Regions from separate parts of the Bradyrhizobium sp. UFLA05-112 genome, predicted to be linked through region 1. Evidence: riboswitches for the same ligand, from Rfam matches in the RefSeq annotation. Region 1 holds a riboswitch; each other region holds the start of a gene.
The links. Region 1 has a riboswitch for cobalamin ahead of SO180_RS03430 (DUF1636 family protein). Riboswitches for the same ligand answer to the same signal wherever they lie in the genome.
Positions count from the first base shown of each region.

Region 2: it holds a riboswitch for cobalamin, as region 1 does, so the genes downstream of both, SO180_RS08750 (ribonucleoside-diphosphate reductase subunit alpha) here and SO180_RS03430 (DUF1636 family protein) in region 1, are expected to answer to the same signal.
Region 3: it holds a riboswitch for cobalamin, as region 1 does, so the genes downstream of both, metE (5-methyltetrahydropteroyltriglutamate--homocysteine S-methyltransferase) here and SO180_RS03430 (DUF1636 family protein) in region 1, are expected to answer to the same signal.
Region 4: it holds a riboswitch for cobalamin, as region 1 does, so the genes downstream of both, metE (5-methyltetrahydropteroyltriglutamate--homocysteine S-methyltransferase) here and SO180_RS03430 (DUF1636 family protein) in region 1, are expected to answer to the same signal.

Region 1 is NZ_JBANBK010000003.1:205,702-209,262, reverse strand. It holds gene SO180_RS03440 (cobyric acid synthase) at 1-1,011, opposite strand, end outside; gene cobO (cob(I)yrinic acid a,c-diamide adenosyltransferase) at 1,019-1,654, opposite strand; cobalamin riboswitch at 1,695-1,912, shown strand; gene SO180_RS03430 (DUF1636 family protein) at 2,006-2,380, shown strand; gene cobW (cobalamin biosynthesis protein CobW) at 2,377-3,426, shown strand; gene cobN (cobaltochelatase subunit CobN) at 3,426-3,561, shown strand, end outside.
Region 2 is NZ_JBANBK010000011.1:15,540-19,100, reverse strand. It holds gene SO180_RS08750 (ribonucleoside-diphosphate reductase subunit alpha) at 1-2,103, opposite strand, end outside; cobalamin riboswitch at 2,227-2,442, opposite strand; gene SO180_RS08745 (glycosyltransferase) at 2,562-3,561, opposite strand, start outside.
Region 3 is NZ_JBANBK010000024.1:76,645-80,205, forward strand. It holds gene SO180_RS16420 (TauD/TfdA dioxygenase family protein) at 1-372, opposite strand, end outside; cobalamin riboswitch at 881-1,105, shown strand; gene metE (5-methyltetrahydropteroyltriglutamate--homocysteine S-methyltransferase) at 1,212-3,536, shown strand; partial or broken gene SO180_RS16430 (IS5/IS1182 family transposase) at 3,559-3,561, opposite strand, start outside.
Region 4 is NZ_JBANBK010000011.1:45,668-49,228, reverse strand. It holds gene prpC (bifunctional 2-methylcitrate synthase/citrate synthase) at 1-567, shown strand, start outside; gene prpB (methylisocitrate lyase) at 579-1,502, shown strand; cobalamin riboswitch at 1,535-1,760, shown strand; partial or broken gene metE (5-methyltetrahydropteroyltriglutamate--homocysteine S-methyltransferase) at 1,866-3,561, shown strand, end outside.

The sequences.
Region 1 (3,561 bases):
GAGCATCTGGTAGCCGCCGCAGACACCCAGCACGTGCCCGCCGCGGCGGTGATGTGCGAGGAGATCGATGTCCCAGCCTTGCGCGCGCAGGAAGGCGAGGTCGCCGCGCGTCGATTTCGAGCCAGGGATGATGACGAGCTGTACGTCGCCCGCGATGGCTTCGCCGGGACGGACCATCACGAGGTCAACGTTTGGTTCGAGCTTGAGCGGATCGAGATCGTCGAAATTGGCGATCCGCGACAGCGCCAGAAACGCGATCTTGCATCTGCCGGGCCTTCGCGCGTCGCCCAATCCCAGTGCATCCTCGGCCGGCAATTCGCCGGCGCGGTTAAACCAGGGCAGCACGCCAAAGCCGCGCCAGGATGTCTTGTCCTGGATCAGCCGGTAGCCGTCGTCGAACAGCGTGGGATCACCGCGGAACTTGTTGATGACGAACCCCTGGATCATCGCGGCATCGTCAGGATCGATCACGGTCTTGATGCCGACGAGCTGCGCGATGACGCCGCCGCGGTCGATGTCGCCGACCAGCACCACCGGAACATCAGCCTTGCGGGCAAAGCCCATATTGGCGATGTCGGCCTTGCGCAGATTGACTTCGGCCGGGCTGCCGGCGCCTTCGACCAGCACGAGATCGGCGCGCGTCTTCAGCCGTTCGAAGCTTTCGAGCACGGCGCCCATCAGCGTCGGCTTCATCGCCGCGTAGTCGCGGGCGCGCGCGGTGGCGATGCGCTTGCCTTGGACGATGACTTGCGCGCCGACATCGGTCTCGGGCTTGAGCAGCACGGGATTCATGTCGGTGTGCGGCTCGACGCCGGCGGCGAGCGCCTGGAGCGCCTGCGCGCGGCCGATCTCTCCGCCATCGACGGTCACCGCCGCATTGTTCGACATGTTCTGCGGCTTGAAGGGAAGCACGCGCAGGCCGCGGCGCTTTGCGGCACGCGCAAGGCCCGCGACGACGAGCGACTTGCCCACGTCCGAGCCCGCTCCCTGGATCATCAATGCGCGCGCCATCGAAGTCTCAGAACTCGACGCCGGCTTGTGCCTTGATGCCGGAGCGGAACGGATGTTTCACCAGCGTCATCTCGGTGACGAGATCGGCGATCTCGATCAGCTCGTCCTTGGCGTTGCGTCCGGTGAGGACGACATGCGTCAGCGGCGGCTTCTGCGTTTTCAGGAAGTCGACGACCTCGGCAATATCGAGATAGTCGTAGCGCATTGCGATGTTGATCTCGTCGAGCACGACCATGCGCAAATTGGGGTCGAGGATCAGCTCCTTCGCCTTCTCCCAGCCGGCCTTCGCCGCGGCGATGTCGCGGGCGCGGTCCTGCGTCTCCCAGGTAAAACCTTCGCCCATGGCGTGGAACTGGCAGAGATCGCCAAAATGCCCGGTGAGCAGGCGGCGCTCGCCGGTATCCCAGGCGCCCTTGATGAACTGGACGACCGCGCAAGGGAAGCCATGCGCGACGCAACGAACGATCATGCCGAAGGCGGAGGAGGACTTGCCCTTGCCCGCGCCGGTATGGACGATGATCAGCCCCTTTTCGCCGCTCTTGGTCGCCATGATCTTGTCGCGGGCAACCTTCTTCTTCGCCATTTTCGTGGCATGCCGGGCGTCGGTGTCTTGCACCGCTGGGGTATCCGGTTCAGGCGTCATCTGAAATGGTCCTTCGGCTTGACAAGTGGCGGCCATGGGCAAATGGTGGGCCAGTGTTGGTTCCTGTCCTACGACAGGCGAAGAGGGAATGCGATAGGGCTCGAATCGGCAAGATTCGTGTTCGAAAAGCAGCCGCCCCCGCGACCGTGACCGGAGAGATGCCCGAAGCCACTGATCCCATGGGATCGGGAAGGCGGGGATCGAAGGGAAATACCCTGCTCCGCAAGCCGGGAGACCTGCCAGCGCGACTGTTTTGGACCGGCGGACGGGGTGTTCCGCGACGGGGAAACGGACCCTCTTTCGAGCGGTTCGTGCGCCTCATCGCCTCCCGCAGATATCCTGGAAGGGGCGATGGCCGTCACACTTCACGTTTGTATCACCTGCCGCGCCGGGCAGACACCCGGCGAAGGTGAAGCCACGCCCGGCGCACGGCTGCATGCCGCGATCCTCGAGGCCGGCGTGCCCGAAGGCGTCAACCTGGTTCCCGTCGAATGCCTCTCGGCGTGTAGCCAGGGCTGCTCGGTCGCACTCAGCGCGCCGGGCCGATGGTCCTACGTCTACGGCCGCCTGTCGGATGCCAATGCGAACGATGTGATCGCAGGCGCTTCGGCTTACGCGGCTGCGCCCGACGGCATCGTGCCATGGCGCAGCCGCCCCGAAATCTTCCGCAAGCAATCGCTTGCCCGCATTCCCCCCATCGCCGTCGTGCCGGAGGCCGCCGAATGAACACGCTCGCAAAAGTCCCGGTCACGGTCGTCACGGGTTTTCTGGGATCAGGCAAGACGACGCTGATCCAGCATCTGATCAGCAATGCCAACGGCAAGAAGCTCGCGGTGCTCGTCAACGAATTCGGCAGCGAAGGTGTTGACGGCGAGATCCTGAAATCCTGCGCAGATGCCAATTGCCCGGAGGAAAACATCGTCGAACTCGCCAATGGCTGCATCTGCTGCACCGTGGCCGACGATTTCATTCCGGCGATGGAGCAACTGCTCGCACGTCGGGTGAGGCCGGATCATATTCTGATCGAAACGTCGGGGCTGGCCTTGCCGAAGCCGCTGCTGAAAGCGTTCGACTGGCCGGAGATCCGCTCACGCATCACGGTCGACGGCGTGATTGCGCTCGCCGACGCCGAGGCTGTCGCGGCCGGACGCTTCGCGCCCGATCCGGCTGCGGTGGAGGCGCAGCGCGCGGCGGATGAGAATCTCGATCACGAGACGCCGCTGTCGGAGGTGTTCGAGGACCAGATCGCCTGCGCCGATATCGTGCTCCTGACCAAGGCCGATCTTGCCGGCGCGGCGGGACTCGAAGCAGCGAAGGCGGCGATCGCGGCGGAAATGCCGCGCCCCGTTCCAATGCTGCCGGTCGTCGACGGCGCGGTGGACTTGCGCGTGATCCTCGGTCTTGAGGCGGCGGCCGAAGATGATCTCGCCGCGCGCCCCTCGCATCACGACGGCGAGGACGATCACGAGCACAATGATTTCAACTCCGTCGTGATCGATCTGCCTGAGGTCGTCGACGTCGAGGCGCTGATCGCCTCGGTGCAACGGCTGGCGCGCGAGCAGAACGTGCTGCGCGCAAAGGGCTATATCGCGGTCAAGGGCAAACCGATGCGGCTGTTGCTGCAATCGGTCGGCGAACGCGTGCGGCACCAGTTCGATCAGCCCTGGGGCGTGCGTCCCCGGCAATCCAAGCTGGTCGTGATCGGCGAGCATGGCGACATCGACGAGACCGCGATCAAGGCAGGACTTGGTATCTCAGGGCTTGGGATCTGATGCACGTCGTCTTCCGCGAGAGCCGTGGTCTGGAAGAGACTGCGACGCCAAGGGACATCGGCCAGGATCCGGCCGATCTCGTGGTGCTCTCGTTCTCGGACTCAGATCTCGCCGCGTTCGCGGCTGGTTGGCGGC
Region 2 (3,561 bases), on a different contig from region 1:
GGATGCCTCGATGGCGTGGAAGGAGATCGCTTCCATGCTGATGTCGGCGAAAGCGATCGCCGCTTCGGACGCGATCGGGATACGCTGGACCTGAAGTGCCTCCTGGTACCCCATCAGGCCGAGCCCGACCGGCCGATGGCGCATGTTGGAGCGGCGCGCCTCAGGGATGGTGTAGAAATTGATGTCGATGACGTTGTCGAGCATACGCACCGCCGTCGTCACCGTCCGCTTCAGCTTGGCCTGGTCGATACCGTTAGCTCCGACATGGGCGAGCATGTTGACGGAGCCGAGATTGCAGACCGCGACCTCGTCGGCAGAGGTGTTCAGCGTGATCTCGGTGCAGAGGTTCGAGGAATGGATCACACCCATGTGGCGCTGCGGCGAGCGCAGGTTGCAGGGGTCCTTGAAGGTAATCCAGGGATGGCCGGTCTCGAACAGCATGGTCAGCATGCGGCGCCAGAGGTCGGTCGCACGCACGGTCTTGAACACACGCATGCCACCGGCCTTCACCTTGGCTTCATAGGCCTCATAGGCCATCTTGAAGGACGTCCCATACAGATCGTGCAAATCGGGCGTCTCGTCCGGCGAGAAGAGCGTCCACTCGTCGTCGGCGTCGACGCGCTGCATGAACAGGTCCGGCACCCAGTTGGCGGTGTTCATGTCGTGGGTGCGGCGGCGGTCATCGCCGGTGTTCTTGCGCAGATCGAGGAATTCCTCGATGTCGACGTGCCAGGTCTCCAGATAGGCGCAGACCGCGCCCTTGCGCTTGCCGCCCTGGTTGACGGCGATCGCGGTGTCGTTGGCCACCTTCAGGAACGGGATGATGCCCTGGCTTTCGCCGTTGGTGCCCTTGATGTGGGCTCCGAGGCCGCGCACCGGTGTCCAATCGTTGCCAAGGCCGCCGGAGTACTTTGCGAGCAGCGCATTGTCCTTGATCGACTTGAAGATGCCATCGAGGTCGTCCGATACGGTGGTGAGGAAGCAGGACGACAGCTGCGGGCGCAGCGTGCCGGAATTGAACAGCGTCGGCGTCGAGCCCATGAAGTCGAACGACGACAAGAGATCGTAGAACTCGATCGCCTTGGCTTCGCGGTCGATCTCTCGAATTGCCAGGCCCATCGCCACGCGCATGAAGAAGGCCTGCGGCAGTTCGATCCGCTTGCCTTGCTGATGCAGGAAATAGCGGTCGTACAGCGTCTGAAGGCCGAGGAACTGGAAGTTCAGGTCTCGCTCAGGCTTCAGCGCCGCGGCGATGCGGCCGAGATCGAAGCGGGCGAGTTCGGGATCGAGCAGTTCGGCTGCGATGCCGACCTTCACATAGGCCGGAAAGTATTCGGCATAGTGCGTCGCCATATCGCCCTGCGAGGCCAACGTCGTAACGCAATGGACATGCGACAGCACCTCGCCGCGGAGCTTGTCGAGCAGCAGGCGTGCGCTGACATAGGCATAACTCGGCTCCTGCTCGACCAGCGTGCGCGCGGCCATGATCGAGGCCAGCGCCAGCTCGTCCTGGCTGATGCCGTCGTAGAGATTGCGGGTGGTCTCGGCCAGCACGGGGGCTGCGGAGACGCCGTCGAGACCGGCGCAGGCCTCATTGATGATCAGTTCGAGCCGGCGCGTGTCCAGACCGACGCGCGAGCCGTCCGGCAGCGTGACGTGAAGGATCGGTGCGGCGATGGGCGCCGGCTGCGCGGCCGCTTCCTCGGCGCGCTGGCGGGACCGTTCCTCGCGGTACAGCACATAGGCCCGGGTGACCTTGTGGTGCTCGCTGCGCATCAAGGCGAGTTCGACCTGATCCTGCACATCCTCGATATGAAAGGTGCGCCCCTCACCTGCGCGGCGCATCAGGGCTGCTATGACTTCGGCCGTCAATTGCTCGACGCTCTCGTGAACGCGGCGCGAAGCAACCGCAGTGCTGCCCTCTACCGCGAGGAAAGCCTTGGTCATTGCGACCGCGATCTTGGCGGAATCGAACGGCGAGACCTTCCCGTTGCGGCGGATGATCTGCATGGCCGGCTCGCTGGAAGCAGCCGCAAGTGACTGTGGACGCAACTGGATGATGGGTGCGGAAGCGGTGTCCGCGTCGTGCAGGTTCAGTGACATCAAAGGGCCCCGTGATGCGCGCGTTGTGTTTGGACGGGGCGATAAGGAAGGACGCTGCCGGAACGCCGGCAGACGTGTTGCCGGACGGTGCGTGCAAGCGACCGCCGGGACACCCCGCCCGTGGACGTTCAGATCTTCACGGCAGGTCTCCTGGCTCGCAGGTCGTTGCTTGCTTCCTGTCTTCCCGGCGCGGCGCACCAGTGACGTTGTCCGGAAGCAGCTCGCTGCTGACAGTTGCGGGGGCAGCGCCGGAATTCCGCACCAAAGGCGCAGTTCACCGGCTTCCCTCTTAGCCACTACATCTTGCGATGCAGCAGGACCGTGACACCCATATATGGAGATATTCGAGGCAAGCTGTCAATGATTGTTTTCATGGGGGGCGCACGCGGACGGCCATCCCCAATCAGTTATCGAGTATTGACGAGCTCAAGCATGCTTCTGATAGGTCGCCACCATAGTCAATTCGCACAGCCGGCTAATGCTCTCAATCCTTGCTCATAGCCAGAAAGCATCTTACGCGCGTCGAGGCTTCTCTCGGCGCCGGCTCTCGCAGCTTGCTTCATCCCTTTGAGGAAATTCCGATCGAGCGCAAGCTTTTCAATTCTATTGGCAAATTCGCAAATCTGTCGCGGCTGGCAAAGAAAGCCGTTTACGCCATCCTGTATGAGCTCTGGCAGTCCACCAACGGCGGAAGCAATAACTGGAACCCCGAGCGCGAGCGCCTCTAACACGACGACCGGCCGACCATCCAGCCGCGAAGGCAGCACGAGCACATCGTATGATGCAATCCATGGACGAACATCTTCAACCTCCCCGATGAGATGGAAGCGACCGCCGAGATTTGCCCTTACAAGAGCACTTTCAATGCTAGAGCGAAGCGCCCCGGCTCCAGTCATTACAAAGTGGATTGGCAAGTGCGATAGTTTCTGTGCGACCTCGACAAAAGCCAAAGGATCCTTTTCCTCGGACCATCGCCCCGAAAAGCCGACGATAAGCTCTTCCGATGTCGCGCTCAGTCGATCCACCACGGAAGCGTCTCGTGAGCTTGGCACGTACCTGTCGAGGTCGATCCCGCTGGAGATCTGCTGGACGCGATCCGAAGACACTCCCGCATCCTTCAGGAACCGTAACACCTCTCGATTTTCCACGAAATTTAGGTCGATGAGCTCAGCATATTTCCGATTGCTTCTTGTGTGACCGACCGTGTTGAACAGCATATCGGCTACTTTCAGCGTCGGAAATTTCGCACGAAGGACAGGCAGATGATTGTACATGAAAGCGCTGCCTGCGATCCAGACGACATCTATCTCGCGCGACACAATCAAGTAGGACACGAAGTCTGGCCATCGATCGATGGTAAGGAAGCGCGGCAAGTGGAAGATTTCCGCAGTTGCTTCCTCGAACCAGCTGGTCGCGTCGCCGTGCTCGTGACCGGGATCAATCGAGGTGATAACTGTT
Region 3 (3,561 bases), on a different contig from region 1:
TCGTAGCACCGCAATTTTGGGGTAGGCATCGACGAAGGTTCCATCGGTGTGCCACAAGTCGGCCCGGCTACCGGCGCGGGCAGAGTCAAGCTCGATGATCGACCTCGTTCCCATTATGGCACCGAGCGTTGGATGAGGTGCCAGACTTCCAAAACGAAGTGTAAAGCGCTCCTGCTCAGCATCGTCGAGATGACCCTGGTCGCGGAAGAAAATAACCTTGTGCTCCAGCAGCAGCTCATTGATCGCGGCGATCGTCTGGTCCGGCAAGTCTCCCGACAGCTTGACGTTTCGGATCTCTGCGCCGATGCGCGCTGCGCGTTTGACGATGTCGGCACGAGGAATGATGCTATCCGACGATACGGCTGCATCCATGGTGACACTCTCCAATTTGCAGCAACAGCGACGAGCTCTTCTTGTGCTCTTGAGGCGACCTCGTAAAATTGACCGGGTCTGTCAGTTCGATCAATTCCTAGTATTGGTAGTTGACCGATCCAAAATGCCTTGCACTTCGCTGGGACGTTGATGCAGATGTTGCAGTTCGGTGCCGACGAACAAGAAAACCGTCCGCGTTGGAATCGACAACGACGCTCCTCAAGGTCTCGTTGGCCGAGATCTATTTTGCTTCCTTCGTACTGTTCGATCGATGGCGATCTTGACGGCGGCGGAGGTCGACGCCATGAAGGTATAAGACGCACTTTACGACGCACTCGCACGTGTTAGGCGCGAGCTCGTCGAGCAGATCCTGCCGCGTGAAGCTTTGCGCGACGATTGCTCCGGACAGATGCGAAGGGCTCGATGCTTTCTTCGTTAAGACAGACCTGCCCGGCCAGAAGCCGCAGCAAAGGTAATCCGCAGAGGTTGACGTTACCCCTCTGGTGCAGATAATCGAAGTTGTCGAGGTTCTCCAGATCTCTCTTGATCTGGTGCTAAGAGGGAAGCCGGTGCGTCCTCGATCCGTTCAGGATTGAATCAATGCCGGCGCTGCCCCCGCAACTGTAAGCGGCGAGCCCGCATCCATACGTGTCACTGAAGCAGGCGCTTCGGGAAGGCCGGATGCAGGCGATGACTCGCGAGCCAGGAGACCTGCCCCGACAACATAATCGACCACGGGCGGGGTGTCCGGTGGTACGCCAAGCAGCAGGGCGTTTTCGCGGCCCTCCTGCCTGCGTCTCCGCCATAGCCTTTGCTCCAACCACAATGGGGTTAAAGCTATGTCTCTTCCCTCACTTCCTGTCGCAACCCTCGGCATGCCACGTATCGGGCCACGCCGCGAACTCAAACTGGCGCTCGAAGGCTACTGGGAGGGCAAGATCAACGACCGGCAGCTTCTTGAAGCTGCGGCCGGCCTTCGTGTCGCTAACTGGGCACGGCAGAATTCGCTTGGCGTCACCGTCATCCCATCGAATGATTTCTCACTCTATGACCAGGTTCTCGACACGAGCGTCATGGTTGGCGCGATTCCTAAAGCGTACGGCTGGGAGGACGGTCCGGTCTCGCTGACAACCTATTTCGCCATGGCACGGGGCTCGCAAGACCAGGAGCACGACGGTCAAGCCCATCATGGCCATGGCGCCGCTGCGCAGGAAATGACCAAGTGGTTCGATACCAATTACCACTACATGGTGCCCGAATTCCATAAAGGTCAGACCTTCAGGCTTTCCTCCCGTAAGCCGATCGAGGAATATGAGGAGGCGAAAGCCCTTGGCTATCAAACACGGCCTGTCCTGATCGGACCAGTCACCTTCCTTAAGCTCGGCAAGAGCGCCGACTTGGCGTTTGATCCGATTTCGCTGCTCGATAGTCTCGTTCCGGTCTATGTCGAGGTCCTCCAAGAACTGGCGAAACGTGGAGCCGAGTGGGTCCAGCTTGACGAGCCCTGCTTGGTGCTCGATCTGGACGAGACCACACGAAGCGCGCTGCAGCGTGTCTATCGGCGTTTCGCCAAGGAGGTGCCCGGCATCAAGATCATGCTTGCCACTTATTTCGGTGCAATTGGCGACAATCTGGCGACAGCTCTGGGGCTGCCAGTCGCCGGATTGCACGTCGATCTGGTCCGCGCTCCTCAACAATTGAGCCAGATTGAACCCGGCGCCCGCGCGGACCTCGTGATTTCACTCGGCATCATCGATGGCCGCAACGTGTGGCGCGCCGACCTGTCGGCACTCGTGGAGCGGTTCAGGCCCGTCATTGCAACGTTCGGCAAGGATCGCGTGCAGCTGGCGCCGTCCTGCTCACTCCTTCATGTCCCAATCGACCTTGAGCTGGAGACCGATCTCGATTCTGACGTAAAGAGCTGGCTTGCCTTCTCGGTTCAGAAGATCGGCGAGCTCGCGACCTTGGCAAAAGCGCTCGCGGTCGACGGAAAGGTCGTTGCCGCCGCGTTTGCCGAATCGGACTTTGCGGCGACGGCCCGCCGAGCTTCGCCAAAGATCCATGACACGACCGTTGCCCAGCGTACGGCGGCGATTGATGCGGTTATGCGCCGCCGCAATAGCGCTTTTGAGAGCCGCGCCGAGGTTCAGCGCAAGCGTTTCGGCCTGCCGCTTTTCCCAACGACCACGATCGGGTCGTTCCCGCAGACGGCAGAAGTCCGCACTGCTCGCGCCGCGCGTGCCAAGGGAAAGTTAACGGACGCGCAATATGAACAATTCCTGAAGGATGAAACGGCTCGCGCCGTCCGATGGCAGGAAGACATCGGACTCGACGTGCTCGTACACGGCGAGTTCGAGCGCAACGATATGGTCCAGTATTTCGCTGAGCAGCTCTCCGGGTTCCTATTTACTAAGCACGGCTGGGTGCAATCTTATGGCTCCCGTTACGTTCGCCCTCCGATCTTATTCGGCGATGTCTCCCGGCCGAAGGCGATGACCGTCGAATGGTGGAGCTACGCGCAATCGCTGACCAGGAAGCCTATGAAGGCCATGCTTACGGGGCCGGTGACGATCCTGAATTGGTCGTTCGTCCGTGACGACATTCCGCGCAGCGAGGCCTGCCGTCAGATCGCGCTCGCGATCCGGGACGAGGTCGCCGACCTCGAAAAGGCGGGCGCGACCATGATCCAAATCGATGAGGCAGCGCTACGCGAAGGTTTGCCGCTCCGTCGATCCGACTGGAAGGCCTATCTCGACTGGGCCGTGGAGAGCTTCCGCATCTGCTCCTCTGGTGTTGCCGACGCAACGCAGATCCATACCCATATGTGCTATTCGGAGTTCAATGCCATCATTGATGGAATCGCCGCGATGGACGCTGATGTCATCTCGATCGAAACCTCCCGTTCTAAGATGGAACTGCTCGATGCATTCACCGCCTTCAAATACCCGAACGACATCGGCCCCGGCGTCTATGACATCCACTCGCCGCGCGTGCCCGAAGCCACTGAGATGAAGGATCTCATCGCGCTGGCCCGCCAACGGCTGTCGGACTCACAGCTCTGGATCAATCCGGATTGCGGTCTGAAGACTCGTCAATGGGAGGAAGTCCGTCCGGCGCTCATCAACATGGTTGCAGCGGCCCGCGAACTACGCAAGGCGGGCTGACGCCAGCGTGACCTTGCGCCTGCAA
Region 4 (3,561 bases), on a different contig from region 1:
TCGATCACCGGCACGGGCGCCGACATGTACTCGGCGATCACAGGCGCGATCGGCGCGTTGCGCGGGCCGAAGCACGGCGGCGCCAACGAAGTCGCCTTCGAGGTGCAGAAGCGTTATGGTGACGTCGATGAGGCCGACGCCGACATCCGCCGCCGGATCGCTGCCAAGGAAGTCGTGATCGGGTTTGGCCACCCCGTCTATACGATCGCCGACCCCCGCAACAAGGTGATCAAGGAAGTCGCGCGCCGCCTGTCGCGCGAGGCCGGCTCGATGAAGATGTTCGAGATCGCCGACCGGATCGAAGCCGTGATGGCGGAGACTAAAAAAATGTTCGCCAATCTCGACTGGTTCAGCGCGGTGTCCTATCACATGATGGACGTGCCGACCGCGATGTTCACGCCGCTGTTCGTGATCGCCCGCACGTCGGGATGGGCTGCCCACATCATCGAGCAGCGTATCGACAACAAGATCATCCGTCCGTCAGCCAATTACGTCGGTCCGGAGAATCTGACTTTCGTGCCGCTCGAACAGCGCAGCGGATTGCGCTCGTCGGTCCGCGCCGCCTGAGGAACTGCCAGATGCCCTATCTCGTTGCCGCCGATCTGCCGCAAGAGCCTGCCGGGCTCCGCTTCCGCGCGTTCCTGAAGCAGCCGGGCATTCTGAAGCTTCCTGGCGCGCATAACGGCATGGCGGCGCTCCAGGCCAAAGCGGCCGGCTTCGAGGCGCTGTATCTCTCGGGTGCCGCGATGACAGCATCGATGGGCCTGCCCGATCTCGGGATCATCACCGTTGATGAAGTTGCCTTCTTCATCCGCCAGATCGTCCGCGCGTCGGGCCTGCCCCTTCTCGTCGATGCGGACACCGGCTACGGCGAGGCACTCAACGTCATGCATGCCACGCGCGTGTTCGAGGATGCCGGCGCAGCTGCGCTTCATCTCGAAGACCAGATCTTGCCGAAGAAATGCGGTCATTTGAACGACAAGAAAATTGCCGATGCACATGATATGGCAGCCAAAGTGGCAGCCGCGTCAAAAGCTCGTCGCAATCTCGTGATCATCGCCAGGACCGATGCGGCCTCAAGCGAAGGCCTCGATGGCGCCGTTGCCCGTGCCAAACTCTATATGGAGGCGGGTGCCGACGCGATCTTCCCCGAAGCGCTTAACACTGCCGAGATGTTCCGCGCCTTTGCCGAGCGTATGCCTGGCTTACCCCTGCTCGCCAATATGACCGAATTCGGAAAGACGCCGTTCTTCACAGCCGCGGAGTTCGAGGCGATGGGCTACGCCATGGTGATCTGGCCCGTGTCCTCGTTGCGCGTGGCGAACAAAGCGCAAGCAGAACTTTATGCTGCAATTTCGCGTGATGGAGGCACGCATAAGCTCGTCGACCGTATGCAGACGCGCGCGGAACTCTACGCGACAATCGGATTACACAATTACGAAGCTTTGGATGCCTCGATCATTCAAACAATCGTTCCGTCCGGTATGCCGCAGCGCAAGTGAACGGCGAGAGGTTGACGCCCCCCTCTCTTCCAGATAATCGGAATCGTCGAGGTTCTCCGGGTCCCACTTGATCCGGAGCTAAGAGGGAAGCCGGTGCGCTCCCGGTCCATTCGGACTGACGCAATGCCGGCGCTGCCCCCGCAACTGTAAGCGGTGAGCTCGCATCCAAAAGTGTCACTGAAGCACGTGCTTTGGGAAGGCCAGGATGCAGGCGACGACCCGCGAGCCAGGAGACCTGCCCCCGACAACATAATCGTCCACGGGCGGGGTGTCCCGGTGGTACGCCAAGCAGCTGCCGCATCTGCGGCTGCCCTGCCTGCATCCGCCATGGCCTTTTGCCCCCACCACAATGGGGTTAAAGCTATGACTTCTCTTTCACTTCCAGTCGCAACACTCGGCACGCCCCGCATCGGGCCACGCCGCGAACTCAAGCTCGCGCTCGAAGCCTTCTGGGCCGGCAAGATCAGCGAGCAGGAGCTTCTCGAAATCGCAGCCGGGCTCCGTGCTGCCAACTGGGCTCGCCAGAAATCGCTCGGCGCAACCATCATCCCGTCGAGCGATTTCTCGCTTTACGACCAGGTGCTCGACACCAGCGTCATGGTTGGCGCCATCCCCGATGCCTACGGCTGGAAGGGCGGCCTGGTCTCGCTCAAGACCTATTTCGCGATGGCACGCGGATCACAGGGCGACGCACACGACGCGAGTTGCGGTCACGCCCATCATGGACAGGTGCAACAGCGCAGGAAATGACCAAGTGGTTCGACACCAACTACCACTACATGGTTCCGGAATTTCACAAGGGCCAGACCTTCAAGCTCTCCTCGCGCAAGGTGATCCAGGAGTACGATGAAGCCAAGGCGCTCGGCTATCAGACCCGTCCGGTGCTGGTCGGTCCCGTCACCTTCCTGAAGCTCGGCAAAAGCCATGACGCGGCGGTCGATCCAATCTCGCTGCTCGATGGCCTGCTGCCCGTCTATGTCGACGTTCTCCAGGAGCTCGCCAAGCGCGGCGCTGAATGGGTCCAGATCGACGAGCCTTGCCTGGTGCTCGATCTCAATGAGATCGAGCGGAACGCACTCCAGCGCGCCTATACGCGCTTCGCCAAGGACGTGCCCAACGTCAAGATCATGCTCGCCACCTATTTCGGCGCGATTGGCGACAACCTTGCAACCGCTCTGGCGCTCCCGGTAGCCGGGCTGCACGTCGACCTGATCCGCGCGCCGCAGCAGCTGAGCCAGGTCGAATCCGGCGCCCGCGCCGACCTCGTGATCTCGCTCGGTGTCATCGACGGCCGTAACGTCTGGCGCTCCAACCTGTCGGCGCTGATCGACCGCTACAAGCCGATCATTGCCAGGCTCGGCCCCGGCCGCGTGCAGATCGCGCCGTCCTGTTCGCTGCTGCATACGCCGATCGATCTCGAGCTTGAGACCGGCCTCGATCCCGACGTCAAGAGCTGGCTTGCCTTCTCGGTGCAGAAGATCGCGGAGCTGTCCACGCTAGCGAGGGCCCTCGCAGGCGATGACAGCGTCGCCGATGCCCTCGCCGCTTCGGACAAGGCCGCGAAAGCCCGCCAGATCTCACCCAAGATCCACGACGCGGCGGTCGCCAAACGCATGGCGGCGATCGACGACGCCATGCGCCGTCGTACCAGCGCTTTTGCGAGCCGCGCGGAGATCCAACGCAAGCGCTTTGGCCTTCCGGCCTTCCCGACGACGACGATCGGCTCGTTCCCGCAGACCGCGGACGTGCGCAATGCCCGCGCCGCGCATGCCAAGGGCAAGCTGACCGACGCGCAGTACGAGCACTCAAGGAGCAAACCGCCCGCACGGTGCGCTGGCAGGAGGAGATCGGGCTCGACGTGCTCGTCCATGGCGAGTTCGAACGCAACGACATGGTGCAGTATTTTGGCGAGCAGCTCTCCGGCTTCGTCTTCACCCGGTATGGCTGGGTGCAGTCCTACGGCTCCCGCTACGTCCGCCCGCCGATCCTGTTCGGCGATGTCTCGCGGCCAAAACCAATGACGGTCGACTGGTGGCGCTATTCGCAGTCGCTGACGAAG